One region of the Pseudomonas rossensis genome, then DNA from elsewhere that is predicted to be linked to it. Evidence: predicted binding sites of a transcription regulator. Region 1 holds the regulator's gene; the other holds the start of a gene.

Region 1 (4,176 bases):
CGGCGCGGACGGCGCACGAGCTGGAGCCGGTGCAGCAGCGACAGACTTCGGCGCTTCGGCTTTAGGCTCGGGCGCTTTGGCAACGGGTTTCGGTGCAACAGCCTTGGCAATTGGCGCCGCAACCGAAGCGCTGGCGCCCGACGCGGTACCGACTTCAGTGAACTTGCCTTTGCCGTGCAATTCGTCGAGCAGCGATTCGAACTCGTGATCGGAGATCAGATCGCCGCCAGCCGCTTTAGCGGTGGGCGCAGCCGGGGCCGGGACCGCAGCAATCGCCGATTCCAGCGCATCAACGGCAAAGTTACCCTTGCCGTGCAACTGATCGAGCAGTGCTTCGAACTCGTCGTCGGTGATATCGGAGCTGTCGCCTGCCGCTTTCGGGGTAGCCGGTGCGGCTGGCGCCGGGGCTACCGCATCGACGGCGAACTGGCCTTTACCGTGCAGTTGATCGAGCAACGACTCGAACTCGGCATCGGTAATTTCGTCGCTGCCCGCTGCATTGCTGCTCGGCGCTGGCACAGCTGCCGGGGCTTCTGCCTGAGCCTTGACGGCGTTCAGCGAGTCCAGCAGTTGTTCGAATTCGTTATCGGTGATGTCTCCCGATTCGCTCTCGGCGGCAGGTTCTTCCACCACTTCGGCGACCGGTGCCGTTTCATCGGCGGTTTGCGGTTCGGCCAGACGGGCCAGTGCCGCAAGCAATTCTGGAGTGGCAGCCGTGATCGGGCTGCGCTCGCGGACTTCGGTAAACATGCCGTTCACCGCATCCAGCGCTTCGAGAACCACGTCCATCAGTTCCGAGTCGACGCGACGTTCACCCTTGCGCAGGATGTCGAACACGTTCTCGGCGATGTGACAGCACTCCACCAGCTCGTTGAGCTGGAGGAAGCCGGCGCCTCCTTTTACAGTGTGAAAACCGCGAAAAATTGCATTGAGCAAGTCCGCATCATCAGGTCGGCTTTCAAGCTCGACCAGCTGTTCGGACAGTTGCTCTAGAATCTCGCCGGCCTCAACCAGGAAATCCTGAAGGATCTCTTCATCGGCGCCGAAGCTCATTAAGGGGGTGCTCCTAAAGGTCTAAAAACCTAAAAACCTAAAATCCAAGACTGGATAGCAAATCGTCCACATCGTCCTGACCGGACACAACGTCTTCTCTTTTATCGGCATGAATCTGCGGACCTTCACCCTGAGAGAGATGTTTTTGCGGATCTTTTTCTGCCAGCATCGCTTCACGGTCATGTTCGATGCCCGCAAAGCGGTCCACCTGACTGGCCATAAGCACGAGCTTGAGCAGGTTGCTTTCAACTTCGGTGACCAATTGGGTCACACGCTTGATCACCTGACCGGTGAGGTCCTGGTAATCCTGAGCGAGCAGAATGTCGTTGAGGTTGCTCGACACAACGCGATTGTCTTCGCTGCTGCGTGTCAGGAAACCGTCGACTCGCCGAGCCAACTCGCGGAACTCTTCAGCCCCGACTTCGCGACGCATGAACCGTCCCCAGTCGGTGCTCAAGGCCTGGGCTTCGTTGCTCAGGCCGTTGACCAGCGGCGTGGCGTTTTCCACCAGGTCCATGGTGCGGTTGGCAGCAGCCTCGGTCAGCTTGACCACATAACCCAGACGCTCGGTGGCATCCGTGATCTGCGAGACTTCCTCGGCTTGCGGCATGTGCGGGTCAATCTGGAAATTGACGATCGCGCTATGCAGCTCGCGAGTGAGCTTGCCCACTTCCTGATACAGGCCACGGTCACGGGTCTGATTGAGCTCATGGATCAGTTGCACAGCGTCGCCGAACCTGCCTTTTTCAAGGCTTTCGACCAGTTCGACCGCGTGTTTTTTCAGAGTCGATTCGAAATCGCCCTGTGAAGACTCGTTATGCTCCATAGCTCCCCCGTGGCGCAGTGGCTTCGCACATCAACCGATGCGTTCGAAAATCTTCTCGATTTTTTCTTTTAACGCCTGGGCCGTGAAGGGCTTGACCACATAGCCGTTAACACCGGCCTGGGCTGCCTCGATGATCTGCTCGCGCTTGGCTTCAGCGGTCACCATCAGCACCGGCAGGTGCTTGAGCTTTTCATCGGCACGCACGTGGCGCAGCAGGTCGATACCGGTCATGCCAGGCATGTTCCAGTCTGTTACCAGAAAGTCGATGCTGCCGCTGTTGAGAACCGGAATGGCAGTAGTGCCATCGTCGGCCTCGACCGTGTTGGTGAACCCAAGGTCACGCAACAGGTTTTTAATGATCCGCCGCATCGTTGAGAAGTCATCAACGATGAGGATTTTCATGTTCTTGTCCAATTCGACCTCCAAGCAGTCTTAAACGCGCCCAGCACCTGGACGCGCCATTTCAATCAATCCGGCAAAGCACTCAATGACTGTCTGGAGCACAACAGATCGGGACCGGTACGGTTCAACACCCCACCCGCCGCGTTCGCAGTGTCCCCACACTGCCTTCAGCGCGCTCGCCACTCCCCCAAACGCCCCCGCAAACGGGCCGCGCACTGGCTGTGTAACTGGCTGACCCGAGATTCGCTGACCCCCAGGACCTCACCGATTTCCTTGAGATTCAACTCTTCGTCGTAGTACAGCGCCAACACCAGTCGCTCACGCTCCGGCAAATTGGCAATCGCGTCCGCCAGCGCCGCCTGGAAGCGTTCATCTTCCAGATCGCGTGACGGCTCGAGATGAGCACTGGCGCCATCCTCGTGCAGCCCTTCGTGTTCGCCGTCCTGCAACAGATCGTCGAAACTGAACAAGCGGCTGCCCAGGGTGTCGTTCAAAATCCCGTAATAATCGTCGAGACTCAATTGGAGTTCGGCCGCAACCTCGTGATCTTTAGCGTCACGGCCGGTTTTAGCTTCAATAGAGCGAATTGCGTCGCTGACCATCCGGGTATTGCGGTGGACCGAACGTGGCGCCCAGTCCCCCTTGCGTACTTCGTCGAGCATCGCGCCACGGATTCGTATGCCCGCGTACGTCTCGAAACTCGCGCCTTTGCTGGCGTCGTATTTGGTCGACACTTCAAGCAGGCCGATCATCCCGGCCTGGATCAGATCTTCAACCTGAACACTGGCTGGCAGACGCGCCAGCAAGTGGTAGGCAATGCGTTTAACCAGTGGCGCGTAACGCTCGATCAGCTCGTACTGCGCGTCACGTGCCGACTTCTTGTAGAGGTTGTAGCCACTGGCTGTCATAGCACAGGTCCTGCGGTTTGTTGCACGAGGCGCTCGACGAAAAACTCCAGGTGCCCACGCGGGTTCGCAGGCAGCGGCCAGGTATCGACCTTCTGTGCAATCGCCTTGAACGCCAGTGAACACTTGGACCGCGGGAAGGCTTCGTAAACGGCGCGCTGCTTCTGCACAGCCTTGCGCACACTTTCGTCGTAAGGCACCGCGCCGACGTATTGTAAGGCGACGTCGAGGAAGCGATCCGTGACCTTGGTCAACTTGGCGAACAGGTTGCGACCTTCTTGCGGGCTCTGGGCCATGTTGGCCAGGACGCGGAAGCGGTTCATGCCGTAATCGCGGTTCAGCAGTTTGATCAGTGCGTAGGCATCTGTGATCGAGGTCGGTTCGTCGCAGACCACCAGCAAGACTTCTTGCGCTGCGCGAACGAAACTGACTACCGAGTCACCAATGCCCGCAGCGGTGTCGATCACCAGCACGTCGAGGTTGTCGCCGATATCGCTGAACGCCTGGATCAGGCCGGCGTGTTGAGCCGGGCTCAAATGAACCATGCTCTGTGTGCCGGACGCGGCCGGGACGATGCGGATGCCGCCAGGGCCTTGCAACAGTACGTCGCGCAGCTCGCAGCGGCCTTCGATCACGTCGGCCAAAGTACGTTTGGGTGTCAGTCCCAGCAGGACGTCGACGTTCGCCAGCCCCAGATCGGCGTCCAGCAGCATGACGCGCCGGCCGAGCTCAGCTAGAGCCAGGGACAAGTTCACTGACACGTTAGTCTTCCCGACGCCACCTTTGCCGCCGGTCACCGCGATCACCTGTACGGGATGCATGCTGCCCATGAATTTTCTTTACCTTGTCTTACTTAGACGGAGGCCACATTACTGGCTGCGCGTTCACTAACTGAACAATGCATGGCAGACCATCGATGTAGGTACAAAAACTGTTCATTTAATACCTCAGCCGACCTGCTTGGTCGGGCTGTGGTAAATATCAGCGAAC
Region 2 (4,176 bases), on a different contig from region 1:
ACACCGACCGTCTGCAGGCAACGGGTCACCTGCTTGCGCGCCACCGACGAGTCATCGACCGTCAGTACTCGCAAAGAGAGCGCCTTGTGCTGGGTTTCGACATCCACCACGCCAACGGAAATCGCTTCCGGAGTCGGCGCCACTTCTGCCAGCACTTTCTCGACGTCGATGATTTCGACTAACTGATTGTCGACCCGAGTCACAGCCGTCAGGTAATGATCGCGTCCCGTGCCCTTGGGTGGCGGATGAATCTCCTCCCAGTTCATGTTGACGATGCGTTCCACCGATCGCACCAGGAAACCCTGGGTCTTGGTGTTGTACTCCGTGATGATCACGAAGGGATTGCTTTGATCTTTCAGCGCACCGGAACCGGTCGCCATGGCCAGATCAAGAATCGGAATGGTCGCCCCCCGAATATTTGCCACACCGCACACGACAGGACTGGATTTTGGCATCAGCGTCAGTTTGGGGCATTGCAGCACCTCCCGAACCTTGAACACGTTGATCCCATAGAGCTGCTGGCCGTCGAGACGGAACAACAACAGCTCAAGGCGATTCTGCCCTACCAGTTGCGTGCGCTGGTTTACCGCATCCATTACACCAGCCATGCACAGACTCCTACACCAACGCTTAAGTGTGTTACGACGCGCATTCATCACTAAACGGCACGGCGCTTGCTTTTTAACTCTTATGAACACAGAACCGACATTTTTCCGACGCCTGACATCAAACGCCCGCAAATTGCTTTGCGCGGTGTCGGCCGTCTGCCTGTTCAACGCTGGCTGCCCTGCCCTTGCTAACGCGGTTACCTTGCCTGACATGCTTATCGGCGTCACTCAGGGCTTTCTTGAATTCACCGTAGAAGACTATCTGGCCACCAGTCAAACAGAAGGCCGCTACGAGATCGAGGTCAAGCAGCTTGATCCGCGGCTGCGCATGCCCATGTGCGACAAGGAATTGACAGCGTCCCTGGAGAGCCCGGCCACGCCGCTGGGTCGGGTTACGGTCAAGGTGCGCTGCGAGGGCGCGTCGCCCTGGACGGTCTTCGTACCCGCTCAAGTGCGCCTGTTTCGCGACATTGTGACCACCACCCGCCCGCTGCGACGCGCCGGTATCGTCGAGCCCCAGGATGTGACCCTGCGCGAGCGTGACATCAGTCTGATCAGCCAGGGTTACCTGACTTCCGTCGACCAGGCGATCGGGCAGAAACTTACCCGACCAATGGTCGCCGACCAGGTCATGACCCTGGTGCACATGGAACAGGCAGAAGTCATCAGCAAGGGCGACCAGGTGGTGATTACCGCCCGCAGTGGGACGCTCAGCGTGCGCATGCCGGGTGAAGCGCTGTCCAACGGCGGCTTGCGCGAACAGATTCGGGTGAAAAACCTCAACTCCCAGCGGGTCATCAAGGCGCAAGTCACCGCGCCCGGCCAGGTGGAAGTGGCCATGTAGAACACTGGCGCGCCGCTCGACTGTTCCCTAGACTGTGCCCTATGCAGGGCAAGCGCTGACGCGCGCAAGCTCATTGATAAATGGACCTAAAGTTTTTCCGGGTATGGCCGAAAACATGGCAAGCGTCCAAATACCCAGAGGTTTTTTGTCATGGTCATCGATTTCAGCCGTTTGAACAGTTCCTCGTCACTTACCGGTAGCACACGTACCAGCACCGCGAAGGAAACCGCCGAAACCGGCAAATCCGCGCCGCTGAATACCCCGGCCGAACAGGCCAGTACCGTCAAAAGCGGGGAATCGGTACATCTCAGCAATGAGGCTCAACAGTTGCAGAAGGTCACTGACAAGCTGCGCGATCAGCCTGCCGTCGACAACGCCCGCGTGGCCGAGTTGAAAGCAGCGATTGCCGATGGCAGCTACAAAGTCGACAGCAACCGTGTAGCCAGCAAACTGCTCAACTTCGAAGCCCAGCGCTAGGCCAAGGCCTGCGCCAGGCTTTTGGACGCTTAAAACCCAAGGCCAGCCATGCACGACACTAATTTACTGCAACTGATCACCGACGATTTCGCTCCAGCACAGCACTTGCTGGAGTTACTGCAAACCGAGTCCCTCGCCTTGCACGGTCGCGACATGCCACTGCTCGAAGAGATTCTGGCGCAGAAACAGGCATTGATCATTTTGCTCGATCAGCATGGCCGCAAGCGCAGTGAAATCCTCGCCAGCCTCAACCTGCCGACCAATCGCAACGGCCTGGAGCAACTTGCCAGCCATTCGAGCATTGGCGATCAGCTGTTGGAACAGAGCGATGTATTGACCCATCTTCTCGCTCAGTGCCAGGCGGCCAACGTCAAGAATGGCCAGTCGATCCTGGTGCAACAGGCCGCGACGGCCAATCAGCTGAAAATCCTCAACGGCGGCGAGCCGCCAGCGCTCTATGATGCACGCGGATCAACCTCCATGCTTGCGAAGCCACGCCCGCTCAGTCAGGCTTGAGCCTGCTGAAAAGCGCGCACTATCAAGACGCGCAACATGCTGGCAATATGCTGGCCAGCCGTAGTCATATTTGTCTGGAGATTGATGAACCGTGTTCAATGCCTTAAGCGCGGAAGATGCTCCGCAGCCACCCAAGGTGCTCACCACGCCCCTTGAGATCTCCAGCAACCTGCGCCAGCTGCAAGACAGCCATGATCCGCTGATCATCACGTTCCATGAGCGCAGCCAGCGCTTCCAGAGTTATCTGGTGGACATTGACCGTGACAGCAACATGATTGCCCTGGACGAAATGATTCCCCGCGATGGTGAACGCTTCCTGCTCGCCGGCGAACCGTTCAAGGTCGAAGGCTTTCACGACGGCGTGCGTATTGCCTGGGAAAGCAACGGCCCGTTGACCATCGACGAATCCGGTGGCGGTCGCTGCTACCGTGGCGCCCTGCCGGCCGAGGTGGTTTACCACCAGCGTCGCAATGCATTCCGTGCCGCATTGAAGCTGGCACAACTGGTCAACGTCGATCTGGGCGGTGAAAAACTCAAGTCGCCGATCAGCGGCAAGCTATTGGACATCTCCGCCACCGGCTGCAAGTTGCGCTTCGAAGGCGACATCACGGGCAGCCTGCAACTGGGCCAGGTCTATGACCGCTTCATCGCCGCCCTGCCCTTTGGCAACATGACGGCACCCGTCGAGCTGCGTTACCTGCACTTCGAAGAAAGGATCTCCACCACCTTCGCCGGCGTACGCTTTCACAACATGAGCGGGCTGGTGCAGCGGCAGGTCGAGCGGTTCGTCTATCAGCTTCAGCGCGAAGCGCGGCGCTTCGACAAAGATGACATGTAATACGACGCTTCAATAGAAAACGGGCAGTCCCTTGCGGTGACTGCCCGTTTTTTTATGCGTGGAATTTAAGGCCTGGCCTCAGTAAAACTTTGCTCGCGAGGTGCATCGGGGTCTTCGGGCGGTGGATCGGTTTCGGGCTCTGATTCGGGTTCCGGGTCCGGATCAGGGTTGATCGGGTTCTGCATCTGGTCTTGCACCACCTGCTCATCGACCCGCGGGTCAAGGCAAGCCACCAACGGCGAACTCGACATACTGTCCGGCATGGCGACGTGATGCAGCGGCGCATCGTCGACCTGATGCAGGTTGGTCACCGCTTTCGGGCGAATCCGCCACACCAGCACCAACGCGAAGAAGCTGAAGAAGGCATAGAGCATGTGGCTGCCGAACAGCTTCATCAGCACCCCGGCCACCAGCGGCCCGATACTGGCGCCGACACCGTAGGTCACCAGCAGCATCGCTGTCAGGGACACCCGGCGATCACCCTCGACGTGGTCGTTGGAGAATGCCACCGCCAGCGGATACAGGCAGAACATCACCAGCGAACAGCAGAACCCGGTGATAAACAAAATCTCCAGCGGTACCTGCTGCATGATTGCCAGCGGCAACGCGGTAAGCGCCAGGACCAGCGCAAAACAGCGGATCAACAGCGCCCGGTCATAACGGTCGGACAGCCAGCCCAACGGCCATTGCACCAGCAAGCCCGCAAAAATGCAGCTACCCATGAACAGACCGACCTGCTCCGTGGACAACCCCTGCTGTGAGGCATACAGCGGTGCCAGACCGTAGAACGAACCGATGATCAGTCCCGCCCCCAGCACCGTGCTCAAGGATTGCGGCACGCGCTTGATAAAGAACCGCGGCTCCATCGGTGCCGGGTGCAACGGTGCCGGGTG

What was found. Region 1 encodes FliA, which starts transcription of late flagellar genes. Its sites were predicted from a motif close to CTAAAGTTTNNNNNNNNNNNGCCGNTAA; they were not measured.
Region 2: the regulator FliA is predicted to act here: its motif matches at 1,539-1,566, upstream of flgM (flagellar biosynthesis anti-sigma factor FlgM).

Annotation. Positions count from the first base shown of each region.
Region 1 covers NZ_JBBWCB010000022.1:46,883-51,058, reverse strand. Annotated here, with positions in the region: gene WLY71_RS08880 (chemotaxis protein CheA) at 1-1,053, opposite strand, end outside; gene WLY71_RS08875 (protein phosphatase CheZ) at 1,091-1,879, opposite strand; gene WLY71_RS08870 (chemotaxis response regulator CheY) at 1,910-2,281, opposite strand; gene fliA (RNA polymerase sigma factor FliA) at 2,449-3,189, opposite strand; gene fleN (flagellar synthesis regulator FleN) at 3,186-4,016, opposite strand; gene flhF (flagellar biosynthesis GTPase FlhF) at 4,134-4,176, opposite strand, start outside.
Region 2 covers NZ_JBBWCB010000003.1:57,337-61,512, forward strand. Annotated here, with positions in the region: gene WLY71_RS01805 (chemotaxis protein CheV) at 1-608, opposite strand, end outside; gene flgA (flagellar basal body P-ring formation chaperone FlgA) at 691-1,452, shown strand; gene flgM (flagellar biosynthesis anti-sigma factor FlgM) at 1,603-1,929, shown strand; gene WLY71_RS01820 (flagella synthesis protein FlgN) at 1,978-2,445, shown strand; gene WLY71_RS01825 (flagellar brake protein) at 2,537-3,283, shown strand; gene WLY71_RS01830 (MFS transporter) at 3,349-4,176, opposite strand, start outside.